DNA from 2 places in the Microbispora sp. H10830 genome. Region 1 is predicted to be linked to the other one. Evidence: predicted binding sites of a transcription regulator. Region 1 holds the regulator's gene; the other holds the start of a gene.

Region 1 (3,410 bases):
ATCCTGCGCGCCGCCCGCGTGGCCGTCGCCGAGCCGAGCGAGGAGACGGCGGAGACGGCGGCCGGCTCCGGCGAGTCCGGCGGACCGGACGAGAACTGAAACCGCGGAGGTCTCTCCCGATCGGTGAAGATCGGGAGAGACCCGCGAGGGCACCCGCGACGACAGCCGCGGGAACACTGGATCACTCCCCTTTCGTGCGAAGGAAGCAATAGATGAGCACCAAGGACTACTTGGAAAAGGACTACTACGCCGTCCTTGGTGTGCCCAAGACCGCGAGCGCCGAGGAGATCAAGAAGGCGTACCGCAAGCTCGCCCGTCAGTACCACCCCGACGCCAACCCGGGGAACAAGGAGACCGAGGAGAAGTTCAAGGAGGTCTCCGAGGCGTACGACGTGCTCTCGGACGTCAAGCGGCGCAAGGAGTACGACGAGGCGCGCACGCTCTTCGGGTCGGGGCTCGGCGGCTACGCGGGCGCGGGCGGGACCCGGGCCGGCGGCGGCTTCAACTTCGACCTCGGCGACCTGTTCGGCGGCTCGGGGTCGGGCGAGCGGATAGGGGATCTGTTCGGGGGATTGTTCAACCGGGGCGGAGCGGGCACGCGCACGACCACTGCCCGGCCACGGCGCGGCCAGGACGTCGAGTCGGAGGTGACGCTCGCCTTCGGCGAGGCGGTCGACGGCACCACCGTGTCCCTCCGGCTCACCAGTTCGGCCGCCTGCACCGCCTGCGGCGGCACGGGGGCGAAGGCGGGCACCACCCCACGGGTCTGCCCGACCTGCGAGGGAACCGGGGCGGCCAGCCGCAACCTCGGCAACTTCGCCTTTTCCGAGCCGTGCCGCGACTGCCGCGGCCGGGGCCTGGTGGTCGACGACCCCTGCCCCGTCTGTGAAGGCAGCGGGCGCGGCAAGAGCACCCGTACGATCCAGGCCCGCATCCCGGCCGGGGTCGGCGACGGCCAGCGCATCAGGATCAAGGGCAAGGGCGCGCCCGGTGAGAACGGCGGCCCGGCCGGCGACCTCTATGTGCTGGTCCACGTCAAGCCGCACCCCGTGTTCGGGCGCAGCGGGGAGAACCTGACCGTCACGGTCCCCGTCACCTTCCCCGAGGCCGCGCTCGGCGCCGAGATCAAGGTGCCGACGCTCCGGGGGATGCCGGTGACCCTGCGCATCCCGGAGGGAACGCCCAACGGGCGGACGTTCCGGGTGCGCGGCCGGGGGGCCTCCCGCAAGGACGGCACGAAGGGCGACCTGCTGGTCACCGTCCAGGTCACGGTGCCCCAGAACCTCGACGACAAGGCCCGCGCGGCCCTCGAGGAGTTCAGGAACGCCACCGAGGGCCAGGACCTTCGCGAAGAGCTGATCAAGCAGGCCAGAAGCGAGTGAGCCGATGGATGCCAGTTTTTTCGACATCTCCGACGACACCCCCGTCTATGTGATCTCCGTAGCCGCCCAGCTGTCCGGGCTGCACCCGCAGACGCTCCGCCAGTACGACCGGCTCGGGCTCGTCAGCCCCGGCCGTACGGCGGGGCGGGGGCGGCTGTACTCGACCAGGGACATCGTGCTTCTGCGCGAGGTCCAGCGGCTCTCCCAGGAGCACGGCATCAACCTCGCCGGCATCAAGCGCATCCTCGAACTCGAAACCGAGAACATGCGCATGCGCGAGGAGGTCACCCGGCTCAGGGGTGAGCTCACGATGTTGCGGGCACTGGTCCGCTACGAACTGCCACCTGCCTGATCGGCGAAACGAGGCATTCACATATGGACTACAAGTTCACCCAGAAGAGCCAGGAGGCCCTGTCCGCGGCCGTCCGGCGCGCCGCGGCCGACGGCAACCCCGAGGTCGCGCCCGCGCACCTGCTGACGACCCTGCTGGGGCAGAACGGCGGCATCGCCGGGTCGCTGCTGCAGGCCGTCGGCGCGGACCCCCGGCAGCTGCGCGCCCAGGCCGAGGAACTGCTCGACCGGCTGCCGAAGGCGCAGGGCTCCACCGTGAGCGCGCCGTCCAGCTCCCGCCAGCTGCTGACCGTGCTCAACACCGCGGCGCAGCGGGCCAAGCAGCTCGAGGACGAGTACGTCTCGACCGAGCACCTGCTCGTCGGGCTCGCCACCGACGGCGGGCAGGTCGCCGACCTGCTGAAGGCCGCGGGCGCCACCCCGAGCGCGCTGCTGGAGGCGTTCGAGAAGGTCCGCGGGCATGCCAGGGTGACCAGCGAGACGCCCGAGGACACCTACCAGGCGCTGGAGAAGTACGGCGTCGACCTCACCGAGGCGGCGAGGGCGGGCAAGCTCGACCCTGTGATCGGTCGCGACGGCGAGATCCGCCGGGTCGTCCAGGTGCTGTCGCGCCGCACCAAGAACAACCCCGTGCTGATCGGCGAGCCCGGCGTCGGCAAGACCGCCGTGGTCGAGGGCCTCGCCCAGCGAATCGTCGCGGGCGACGTGCCCGAGAGCCTGCGCAACAAGCGCCTGGTCGCGCTCGACCTCGGCGCGATGGTCGCGGGCGCGAAATACCGCGGCGAGTTCGAGGAGCGCCTCAAGGCCGTGCTCACCGAGATCAAGGAGAGCAACGGCCAGATCGTGACGTTCATCGACGAGCTGCACACGATGGTCGGCGCGGGCGCGGCCGAGGGCGCGATGGACGCGGGCAACATGCTCAAGCCCATGCTGGCCCGCGGCGAGCTGCGCATGATCGGCGCCACCACGCTCGACGAGTACCGCGAGCGCATCGAGAAGGACCCGGCCCTGGAGCGGCGGTTCCAGCAGGTCTACGTCGGCGAGCCCACCGTCGAGGACACGATCGCGATCCTGCGCGGGCTCAAGGGCCGATACGAGGCCCACCACCAGGTGCAGATCTCCGACAGCGCCCTGGTCGCCGCCGCGACGCTCTCCGACCGCTACATCACGGCGCGCTTCCTTCCTGACAAGGCGATCGACCTGGTGGACGAGTCGATGTCGCGGCTGCGCATGGAGATCGACTCGCGGCCGGTGGAGATCGACCAGCTCCAGCGGAGCGTGGACCGCCTGAAGATGGAGGAGCTCGCGCTCGCCAAGGAGACCGACGAGGCCAGCCGGCAGCGCCTGGAGAAGCTCCGCGAGGAGCTGGCCAACCGCCAGGAGGACCTCAACGCCCTGGTCAGCCGGTGGGAGCGGGAGAAGGCCGGCCTCAACAAGGTCGGTGAGCTGAAGAAGCAGCTCGACGAGGCGCGCGGCGCGGCCGAACGGGCCCAGCGCGACGGCGACTTCGAGGCCGCGTCGCGGCTCATGTACGGCGACGTCCCCCGCCTGGAGAAGGAGCTCGACGAGGCCACCAAGGCCGCCGAGACCGCGGAGGCCGAGGCCGAGCCGATGGTGAAGGAGGAGGTCGGCCCGGACGACATCGCCGAGGTCATCTCCTCGTGGACCGGCATCCCC
Region 2 (3,410 bases), on a different contig from region 1:
CCCTCGACGCGGCGAGCTGGTCGCGGCCCAACGAGGAGACCGTGGCGATCATCGACGAGCTGGCCGCCGTCGGGGTGCCCATGGCGCTGCTGTCCAACATGCCGGTCTGCGTCGCCGAGGGCATCGACGCGCTGCCGTTCATGCGGCCGATCGGCCCGCGGTTCTACAGCGGCCGGATGGGCCTGGTGAAGCCGGAGCCGGAGATCTTCCACGAGACCGTGGCCTGGCTCGGAGTGGCCCCCGGCGACCTCGTCTTCGTGGACGACCGGCTGGAGAACGTCACGGCGGCCGAGCAGGCGGGGCTCGCCGCAGTCCACTTCCGCGACGCGGCCGCCCTGCGTGAGGACCTCAAGACGCTGCTGGTCTAGTCCCCGAACTCCTCGGAGGCCCGGGATCGAGGGATGGTGCGTCGACCGGGCAGCCGGGGGCGGGTGGTTCGGGCGCGGCCGCGAGGACGTTCGTCCTGATCGTGACGAACGTGACGACCGCCGCGACGGCCATCATGGCCGCGCCGACCAGCATCGAGGTGTGGAACCCCCGGGTGAACGCCGCCGGGGAGTCGTAGGCGTCCCCGGCCAGCCCCACCAACGGCGGGACGGCGGCGACGGCCAGGAGGCCGCCCGTCCTGGCCAGGGCGTTGTTGATCCCGCTCGCGACGCCCGCGTACCGCTCCTCCGCCGTGGAGAGCACGGTCGCGGTGAGCGGGGCGACGGCGGCGGACAGGCCGAGCCCGAACACGACCGCCGAGGGCAGCACGTCGGCGAGATAGGACGAGTTCGGGGCGATGCGGCTCATCAGCAGCAGTCCGGCCGCGCACAGGAAAATCCCTCCTGCCATGGGGAGGCGTGGGCCCACCCGCTTCGCCAGTTCGCCGGCCCGGGGCGACAGCAGCAGCATGAGGATCGTGACCGGGAGCATCGCCGACCCGGCGGCGACGGGAGAGAACCCGGCCGACACCTGGAGCTGGACGACCAGCAGGAAGAACACCAGGCCCATCGCCGCGTACATGACCAGCGTGACGACGTTGACCGCGGTGAACTCCCGCGAGGCGAACACACCCACGGGGACGAGGGACCGGGGGGAGCGCCTGATCTCCACCACCACGAAGCACGCGGCCAGGACGAGCCCGGCGGCCAGCGGTATCAGCCCGTCGCCCGCGAGGATCAGGCCGTACGTCAGCCCGGCCAGCGCGGGTGCGGCGAGGACGGTCCCAAGCACGTCGAAGCGGCCGTGTGGCCCGGCGTCCCGGGTCTCGGGCACGTGCCGGGCGGCGACGCCGACCACGACGGCCGCGAGCGGAAGATTGAGCAGGAAGACCCACCGCCAGCCGGCCGCCTCGACGAGCCAGCCGCCGAGCAGCGGCCCGAGGGCGGCGGCCACGCCGCCCAGTCCCGACCAGGCGCCGACGGCCCGCGGCCGGTCGTCCGGCACGTAGCTCGCCTGAATGATCGCCAGGGACCCGGGGATCAGCAGGGCCCCGCCGATGCCCTGGAGCGCACGGGCGAGCACGAGCACGGGCGTGTTCGGCGCGGCCCCGCAGAGGGCGGAGGCCAGGGCGAACCAGACCACCCCGGCGACGAAGACCTTCCGCCTGCCGAGCCGGTCGCCCAGCGACCCGCCGAGCAGGATCAGCGCGGCCATGGTGAGTGTGTACGCGTTCACGGTCCACTGGAGGCCGGACATCCCGGTGTGGAGGTCGCGCCCGAGGGCGGGAAGGGCCACGTTGACCACGGTGCCGTCGAGCGTCGCCATGCCCGACCCGAGGACCGTGGTGAGCAGCACCCACCGGCCTGGCGCCGAGCGAAGCCGGATATTTCCGGATGTCATGGACCACATCATGCGTTACCGGGGGGAGTGAACGCGCCGTCGCGGCAAGACGGATTACACAATTACGATCGCTCACAGCGAACTGACGCAGAACAGGGAACAGGATCGGACTCCTGTTAGTTGAGCCGACATAACTCAACCTAGTGGAGTGCTGATGTCCCAGATCCTTCCCGTCCTCCCGCTCGACGACGAGGTCGTCCTGCCCGGCATGGTCGTGCCCCTCGATCTGTCGGCCTCCGAGGTCCGCGCCGCCATCGACGCCGCCCGCGCCAGTGGCGAGAGCACGGTCCTGCTGGTGCCCCGCGTAGACGGTCGCTACGGCCCGGTGGGGGTGAGCGCCGTCGTGGAACAGGTCGGCCGCCTGCCGGGCGGGGAGCCCGCGGCCGTGGTCCGCGGCGTCGACCGCATGCGGGTCGGCACCGGCACCACCGGTCCCGGCGCGGCGCTGTGGGTCGAGGCGACCGTGCTGGAGCCGGTCACGGCAGGGCCGAGGGCCGAGGAGCTCGCCAAGGAGTACAAGGCCCTCACCACCACGATCCTGCAGAAGCGGGGCGCGTGGCAGGTGGTCGACGCGGTCAACCAGATCACGGACCCCGCTGTCCTCGCCGACAGCGCGGGGTACGCTCCCTGGCTGCAGACGCCGCAGAAGCTGCTGCTGCTGGAGACCCCCGATCCGGCCGAGCGGCTGGACAAGCTGGTCGGCTGGGCCCGCGACCACCTCGCCGAGCTGGACGTCGCGGAGACGATCCGCAAGGACGTCCAGGAGGGCATGGAGAAGCAGCAGCGCGAGTTCCTGCTCCGCCAGCAGCTCGCGGCCGTGCGCAAGGAGCTCGCCGAGCTCAACGGGGACCCCTCTGACGAGGAGGAGGACTACCGCGCCCGCATCGAGGCCGCCGACCTGCCGGAGAAGGTCAGGGAGGCCGCGCTCAAGGAGGTCGACAAGCTGGAGCGGGCCTCCGACCAGTCGCCCGAGAGCGGCTGGATCCGCACCTGGCTCGACACCGTGCTCGACATTCCGTGGAACGTCCACACGACCGACGAGTACGACATCGCCGGGGCCCGCGCGGTGCTCGACGCCGACCACACGGGTCTGGACGACGTGAAGGACCGCATCGTGGAATACCTCGCGGTGCGCAAGCGCAGGGCCGACCAGGGCCTCGGCGTGGTCGGCGGCCGCCGCAGCGGCGCCGTCCTCGCGCTGGCCGGTCCTCCCGGAGTCGGCAAGACCTCGCTCGGCGAGTCGGTCGCCCGCGCCATGGGCCGCACGTTCGTCCGCGTCGCCCTCGGCGGCGTCCGCGACGAGGCGGAGATCCGCGGTCACCGGCGCACGTACGTGGGGGCGCTGCCCGGCCGCATCGTCCGCGCCATCCGCGAGGCGGGCTCGATGAACCCGGTCGTGCTGCTGGACGAGATCGACAAGGTCGGCGCCGACTACCGGGGCGACCCGACGGCCGCGCTGCTCGAGGTGCTCGACCCGGCGCAGAACCACACGTTCCGCGACCACTACCTCGAGGTCGAGCTCGACCTGAGCGACGTGCTGTTCCTCGCCACGGCCAACGTGCTGGAGCAGGTGCCAGGGCCGC

Evidence for each region. The regulator HspR, encoded in region 1, represses chaperone genes until heat shock. The targets are predictions, from matches to a motif close to ANTTGAGTCNNNNNGACTCAANT.
Region 2: a site for HspR is predicted at 1,946-1,968, ahead of lon (endopeptidase La). Genes of this name have one in related genera too.

What each region holds. Positions count from the first base shown of each region.
Region 1 covers NZ_JABBWX010000002.1:565,005-568,414, reverse strand. The annotation lists gene grpE (nucleotide exchange factor GrpE) at 1-99, shown strand, start outside; gene dnaJ (molecular chaperone DnaJ) at 213-1,382, shown strand; gene HHX35_RS07405 (heat shock protein transcriptional repressor HspR) at 1,387-1,734, shown strand; gene clpB (ATP-dependent chaperone ClpB) at 1,758-3,410, shown strand, end outside.
Region 2 covers NZ_JABBWX010000015.1:166,709-170,118, reverse strand. The annotation lists gene HHX35_RS32585 (HAD family phosphatase) at 1-368, shown strand, start outside; gene HHX35_RS32580 (MFS transporter) at 349-1,827, opposite strand; gene lon (endopeptidase La) at 1,982-3,410, shown strand, end outside.